DNA from 3 places in the Streptomyces sp. NBC_01116 genome. Region 2 is predicted to be linked to each of the others. Evidence: riboswitches for the same ligand, from Rfam matches in the RefSeq annotation. Region 2 holds a riboswitch; each other region holds the start of a gene.

Region 1 (2,189 bases), 6.7 Mb from region 2:
GGCCGGATCAGCGGGCTGCGCGCGGAGGCCCGCGAACGGCATGGCTGGATCATGGACACCTACCTGCTGAGCCGGGCGCCGGGCGCCGACGGCGACTGACGGCCGCCGGCTCACGGGTCCGCGCCGAGGCGCGGGCGGCGAGGGCCTCCGCACCTCGTCGTCGGACCGGCCGAGGTGTCAGGAGGCGTCAGCGCCCGGTCTCGTGCGCCCTGATCACGCCGAGCCCGTGCCCCAGGCTCGGGCATTCGGCGGTGAGGTCGTCGCCCCGCACCAGGTAGTCGTGCACCCGGCCGTCCGCGGGTCGTTCGATCGCGCGATACAGCGTGCCGTTCACGGTGATCGTCCAGTCGTCGCCGTCCTGGGCCCACCCGACTGTCTTCTTCATCTGGCGTTTTCCGTTTCCTCGGTCGGCCTCGCCGCGGGTCGGCGGCCGTGTAGTGGGAAGAAGAACGGCTTGTGACGCTCGGTGGTTCCGCAGTCCCTACGCCATTCGGTTACATCTGTGTCACTGTCGCGTCCAGTGGACGCGCCCGACCTGACTGGCGGTCAGCACGGCGCTGACGAACAGCCGAACGAGCGGAGAACGCGCGTAGCTCGACGCTGTGACCCGCCGCGACGGAGTCCGGCCCGGAGCCGGGGAGTGCGCCGGCCCGTGTCCCACGTCACCGTCCGAAGTGTGAACAACGGTGTGCGCGGGCCGGGCGTCCCCTTAGGGTGATCGGTGCAGCTGGTTCACCCTGTCCGCCAGACAGGGTGTCGCAAGAGGGAACCCGGTGGGAATCCGGGACTGCCCCGCAGCGGTGAGTGGGAACGACCGCCGTCATACGCACTGGGCCCGGCCGGGTCTGGGAAGCGACGGCCAGTAGGTGTCTGCCCCGGCAGACGTGCCCGCGAGTCCGAAGACCTGCCCGTTGCCCGCACGCGACCGTTCGCGTGCGGAGATCTCGGTGACCTCGTGGGCGGGTCGGCGTAACCATCGGGCGGACGGACACGGATGCGACGTGTCCCGGTCTCCGCCCGATGCGTCATCCCTTCGCGTCCGCGTCCGGTCCCGGGGTCCGTCCCGCAGACACGCTCGCGAAGGAGAGTCACGTGACAGCGAAGCCCGCAGCCGCGGCAGCACGAGCCACCGTGTACGGCTACCCCCGCCAGGGCCCCAACCGCGAACTGAAGAAGGCCGTCGAGGGCTACTGGAAGGGCCGCGTCGACGCCGACGCCCTCCGGGAGACCGCCGCCGAACTGCGCCGGGGGACCTGGCGGCAGCTCGCCGAGGCCGGCGTCCACGAGGTGCCGACCGGCGACTTCTCGTACTACGACCACGTCCTGGACACCAGCGTCATGGTCGGCGCCATCCCCGGGCGGCACCGCGAAGCGGTCGACACCGACGCCCTCGACGGCTACTTCGCCATGGCCCGCGGCACGCAGGACGTCGCCCCGCTGGAGATGACGAAGTGGTTCGACACCAACTACCACTATCTGGTGCCCGAGTTGGGGCCGGACACGGTGTTCACCACCGACTCCGCCAAGCAGGTCGCGGAATACCAGGAGGCGCTGGCCCTCGGCCTGACGCCCCGGCCGGTGCTCGTCGGCCCCGTCACCTACCTCCTGCTCGCCAAGCCGGCCCCCGGCGTCGCCGCGGACTTCGAGCCGCTGACCCTGCTGGACCGGCTGCTCCCCGTGTACGCCGAGGTCCTCGCCGATCTGCGCGCGGCGGGCGCCGCATGGGTGCAGCTCGACGAGCCCGCCCTCGTCCAGGACCGCACCCCGGCCGAGCTGAACGCCGCCGCCCGCGCCTACCGTGAGCTCGGCGGACTCACCGACCGGCCCCGACTGCTGGTCGCCTCCTACTTCGGACGACTCGGCGAGGCGCTGACGGTCCTGGCCAAGTCCCCCGTCGACGGGCTGGCCCTCGACTTCACCGAGTCCGGCGCGGGGAACCTCGACGACCTCGCGGCGGCCGGCGGACTGCCCGGCAAGCGCCTGGTCGCCGGTGTCGTGAACGGCCGCAACATCTGGATCAACGACTACGAGAAGTCGCTCGCCACCCTCGGCACCCTCCTCGGCCTCGCCGACCGGGTCGACGTCTCCGCCTCCTGCTCCCTGCTGCACGTCCCGCTGGACGCGGACGCCGAGCAGGGCATCGACCCGGGGATCGCCCGCTGGCTCGCCTTCGCCCGGCAGAAGACCGA
Region 2 (2,189 bases):
CGACCGCCCCGGTCGAGGCCCCGGAGGAGACGCCGAGGACGAAGGGGTCGGCGAGCGGGTTGCGCAGCAGGGACTGCATCACCGTGCCGCAGACCGCGAGCCCCGCGCCGCACACGGCGGCGAGGAGGGTGCGGGGCATGCGGAGGTTCCAGATGATGCCGTCCCGGATCGGGCTGAGCCCCGAGTCGCCGAACCCGAGGTGCGCGGCGACGGCGGAGAAGACGTCGGGCACGGAGATCCGGGCGGGCCCGATGGTCACGGCGACCGCGACGGAGAGCAGCAGGAGCAGGATCCCGCCCGCCGAGAGCGGCACGGCGAGGCGGGCGACGTTCCGGAAGGGGCCGGGCCGGGAGGCGGGTGGCACCGCGTCCCTCTCCCCGGCCGGGGGCGCAGGCTCCGCCGCCGTACGGTTCCCGGTGCTCACCCCGCGAGCCCGAAGCCGCGCAGTCCGGCCGCGACGCGTTCCAGGCCCTCGACCGTCCGGATGGTGGGGTTCAGGGCCTGTCCGCTGAGCAGCACGTAGCGGCGGTTCTTCACGGCGTCCATGGTCCTGGTGACCGGGTTGGACTCCAGGAACTCGATCTTCTTCGCGGCGCTCTCGGCGGTCTGCGTCGTACGGGTCAGATCGCCGATGACCAGGACGTCGGGGTTGCGGTCGGCGACGGTCTCCCAGCTGATCCGGGGCCATTCGTCGCGGGTGTCGTCGAAGACGTTCTTCGCGCCGAGCTCCTCGGTGATGACGCCGGGGGCTCCGCAACAGCCCGCGAGGTAGGGGGCCTTGGAGTCGGAGAACCAGTAGAGGAGGGAGGTGTCCGACGCGTCGACGCCGTCGGTGGCCCGCTCCACGCGCGCCCGGAGCTTCTTCACCAGGGCGTCGCCGCGCTCGGGAACGCCGAACACCCTGGCCAGTTCGCGGACTTCCGTGTGGACGGAGTCCATCGTCAGCGGCGCGGTGCGGGCTCCGTCGCCGCCACCGCTGTTGTCCTTGCCCGCGCAGTCGGCGGGCGAGATGTAGGTGGGGACGCCGAGTTGCTCGAACTGTTCGCGGGGCGCGACACCGCCCTTGGCGAGGGTGGAGGTGAAGGACGCGGAGAGGAAGTCGGGCTCCTGGTCGAGGACCTTCTCCGAGGAGGGCCGGTTCTCCGAGATCCGCTCGACGCCCGCGTTCGCCTTCTCCAGCCCCTTCATGACCGGGTCGGTCCAGGTGGCGGTGGCGGCGAGCCGGTCGGCCAGTCCGAGCGAGAGCAGGATCTCCGTCGATCCCTGGTCGACGGAGACGGCCCGCTCGGGCGGGGCCTGCACGGTGACGGTGCGCCCGCAGTTCTTGAGCGTGACCGGGAATCCGTCGGCGGTGCCGCCCGCGGCGGCCGTGCCGGTGCTCCCGTCGCCGCCGCAGGCGGTCAGCAGGAGGAGTCCCGCCGCGAGCAGGGCGGCGGTGCGTATCGGGGCGGGGGTGGCCGTGGGCAGCACGAAGGACCTCGGTGTCTCTGGGCCCAGCCGCGGAGCCCGTCGTACGGTTCCCGCGCCACGGTGCGGGCGCGGGTGCCAGCAGGTCTTCGGACTCGGGTTCGTCCGGGCGGGACGCCTTCCCGGAGCACATCCGTGCTCCAGTGGCCGTGGCCCCGCCCGTCCCCCTCACCGCTGCGCGTCAGTTCCGGATTCGCACCGGATTCCCTGACCCCGTCGTGGGGTTCGACTGGCCCCGGCAAGCTATCACGGGCCTTCGCGCAGGTCGGAGGCGGTGCGGCGGGCCGCTGTGCACGAGGCCGGTGCGGCGCGGGATCGGCCCGCCACACCGGCCCGGCGGATTCCGCCCGGCTCCGGAGCGGGGGTTACGGAGCCTGGAGCGCGATCACCGCGTTCTGGCCGCCGAAGCCGAAGGAGTGGCTGACGGCCCGCCGTACGGGCACCTCGCGCGGGACCTTGGTGACGCAGTCGATGTCGAACCCGGGCTCGGGGGCGTCCAGGTTCGCGATCGGGGGGACCACTCCGTGCTGGAGCGTCAGGATCGTCAGGCCCGCCTCGATGGCGCCGGCCGCCCCCATGCAGTGACCCAGCACGCCCTTGGGTGCGGTGACGGGCGGCCGGTGCGGATAGGACCGGGCGATGAGGGCGGCCTCGGTGGCGTCGTTGAGGGGGGTCGACGTCCCGTGCGCGTTGACGTGGTCGACGTCCTCGGCGCGCCAGCC
Region 3 (2,189 bases), 7.4 Mb from region 2:
GGGCCCGGCACCGCCGAGGGAACGTTCGCCGCACGTCTGCTTCTCACGGACCCGGCCCTGCCGACGACGCTGCACGGGCAGTGGCGGATCGAGGACGGCATCGTCGCCACGGCCGTGCTGGTCCGGCCCGACTGGCGGGCGAGCGACGGGTCGTGACGTCCGGTCGGCCGGTGCGCGTGGTTCGCGGTTCGCTTTGCGTGGTTCGCGGTGCGCTGTTTCCGGTTCGGGTTCGCGGGAGCGGTCGGCAGGCCGGGGAGCGCGTCGTGCGGTGAGGTCCGACGGGTGGTGCGAGGGCTGCGCGGTGGCGTTCGCTGAGCTGGGGGCCGTTGGCGGTGGTGGTGCGTGGCGTTCAGCCGGCCGAGGGCCGTTGACGGTGTCGCAGTGGCGTTCAGCCGCTCGTGGGAGCGGTCAGCGGGCGGCCCAGCGCCACGTTCCACCGGCCCGCCCGCCCGCTGAGTCCGGTCAGCGTCAGCGGGGCGACGTCCAGCCGCCAGAACGCCTCCAGCGGCAGCCGCAGGCCATGGACGACCACCGCCCGTACGACGGCTACCTCGGCCACGGCGAGAAAGCCCGTGTCGGGTGCGTCCGGCCCACCGAGGGAGTCCAGCCACCCTCCGATCCTCCCGACCAGGTCCCGCAGCGACTCGCCGCCGTGCGGAGCCGCCGACGGATCGCCGAGCCAGGCGGTCAGCTGAGCGGGTTCGGCGGCCGCCACATCGTCGAGGCGGCGGCCGGACCACCGCGCCAGGTCCCAGCCGGTCAGAGCCGGTTCGGTCCGCGCCGCCAGGCCGAGGGCCTCGGCGGTCCCGCGGCACCGCTCGGAGGGGCCGCTCAGCGCGATTCCGGCCACGGGCACCGCGTCGGCCGCCGCCAGCGCACGCTCCCGGCCGGACCGGTCCAGGGGAGCGTCGCCGTCGAATCGGGCCTCCCGCAACGCGGCGTTCATCGCCGGTGAGATCAACATCACGCGAACTGTCATGTCCCTGCCTTCACTTCTCCATCAGAGACCCCAGAGCCCTGTCGCCCCAAGGAATCCGCGTTCCGCCACCCCGCAGATTGGACCATGGCGGTGCCTGCGCGCAGGCGGTATGGTCACGTCGACCATGACGAGGGTGCGACGGAAGTCCGGTGGGAATCCGGCACGGTCGCGCCACTGTGAACCCGCGTCCGCGGGGAAGTCAGACCCGCCACCTTCGTCCGAGGCACCACGACAGGGACGCGTGTTCCCACAGGAGGTTCTGCCATGGCACAGTCCGCCGTTCCGGCGACAGGGGCAGCCACGATCGCCCCGATCTCGGCGAAGGCCATCGCCCCCTGGGCGGTCTTCTTCGGCATCCTCATGCTCGTCCTGCTGTACTTCGTCGGCGCCGAACAGGGCGCCACCGCGCTCATCTCTGGCGAAGGCGTCCACGAGTGGGTCCACGACGGCCGTCACCTGCTCGGCTTCCCCTGCCACTGAGGCACCTGAACAACCAGGGAATCAGCGGACACGGAAGCAAGAGAAATCAGGAAACCATCGTGAACTCCATATCTGTCAGAGCCCTGCTCGTGCGCGGCATGCTCGCGGGCCTGATCGCGGGCGCGTTCGCGCTCGCCGTCGCCTACTTCCTCGGTGAGTCCCAGGTGGACGCGGCCATCGCCCTCGAAGAGGCCCACAGCCACGACCACGGCGGCGGCGAGGAGTTGGTCAGCCGCACCATGCAGGCCACCGGCGGACTCGCCACCGGTGTCCTGGTGTTCGGCGTCGCGGTCGGCGGGATCGCCGCCCTCGTGTTCTGCTACGCGCTGGGCCGCATCGGCGGGTTCGGCCCCCGGGCCACGGCGGCGCTGATCGCGGGTGCCGCCCTGCTCACGGTCTACGTCGTGCCGTTCCTCAAATACCCGGCGAACCCGCCCGCCGTCGGCAACCCCGACACCATCGGCGAACGCACCGCCCTGTTCTTCCTGATGGTCGCCCTCAGCGTGCTGCTGGCCGTCGCCGCCGTCATCATCGGCAGACGGCTCGCTCCTCGCCTGGGCAACTGGAACGCGACCGTCGTGGCAGGCGCCGGCTTCGTCCTGCTGATCGGCCTCGCCTACGCCTTTCTGCCCTCCTTCGACGAAGTGGGCAAGGACTTCCCGGCCGGCCTGCTGTGGGAGTTCCGGCTCTCCACGCTCGCGGTCCAGGTGACGCTGTGGACCGTGTTCGG

What was found. A riboswitch is a leader RNA that binds a small molecule or an ion and turns the genes downstream of it on or off. The one in region 2 is predicted to bind cobalamin.
Region 1: it holds a riboswitch for cobalamin, as region 2 does, so the genes downstream of both, metE (5-methyltetrahydropteroyltriglutamate--homocysteine S-methyltransferase) here and OG245_RS02500 (ABC transporter substrate-binding protein) in region 2, are expected to answer to the same signal.
Region 3: it holds a riboswitch for cobalamin, as region 2 does, so the genes downstream of both, OG245_RS34965 (CbtB-domain containing protein) here and OG245_RS02500 (ABC transporter substrate-binding protein) in region 2, are expected to answer to the same signal.

The regions. Positions count from the first base shown of each region.
Region 1 covers NZ_CP108644.1:7,361,101-7,363,289, forward strand. The annotation lists gene cobF (precorrin-6A synthase (deacetylating)) at 1-99, shown strand, start outside; gene OG245_RS32290 (hypothetical protein) at 188-385, opposite strand; cobalamin riboswitch at 712-927, shown strand; gene metE (5-methyltetrahydropteroyltriglutamate--homocysteine S-methyltransferase) at 1,093-2,189, shown strand, end outside.
Region 2 covers NZ_CP108644.1:617,961-620,149, forward strand. The annotation lists gene OG245_RS02495 (FecCD family ABC transporter permease) at 1-364, opposite strand, end outside; gene OG245_RS02500 (ABC transporter substrate-binding protein) at 421-1,470, opposite strand; cobalamin riboswitch at 1,530-1,716, opposite strand; gene OG245_RS02505 (beta-ketoacyl synthase) at 1,833-2,189, opposite strand, start outside.
Region 3 covers NZ_CP108644.1:7,970,409-7,972,597, forward strand. The annotation lists gene OG245_RS34955 (4'-phosphopantetheinyl transferase) at 1-156, shown strand, start outside; gene OG245_RS34960 (histidine phosphatase family protein) at 389-979, opposite strand; adenosylcobalamin (AdoCbl) riboswitch at 1,106-1,198, shown strand; gene OG245_RS34965 (CbtB-domain containing protein) at 1,244-1,459, shown strand; gene OG245_RS34970 (CbtA family protein) at 1,519-2,189, shown strand, end outside.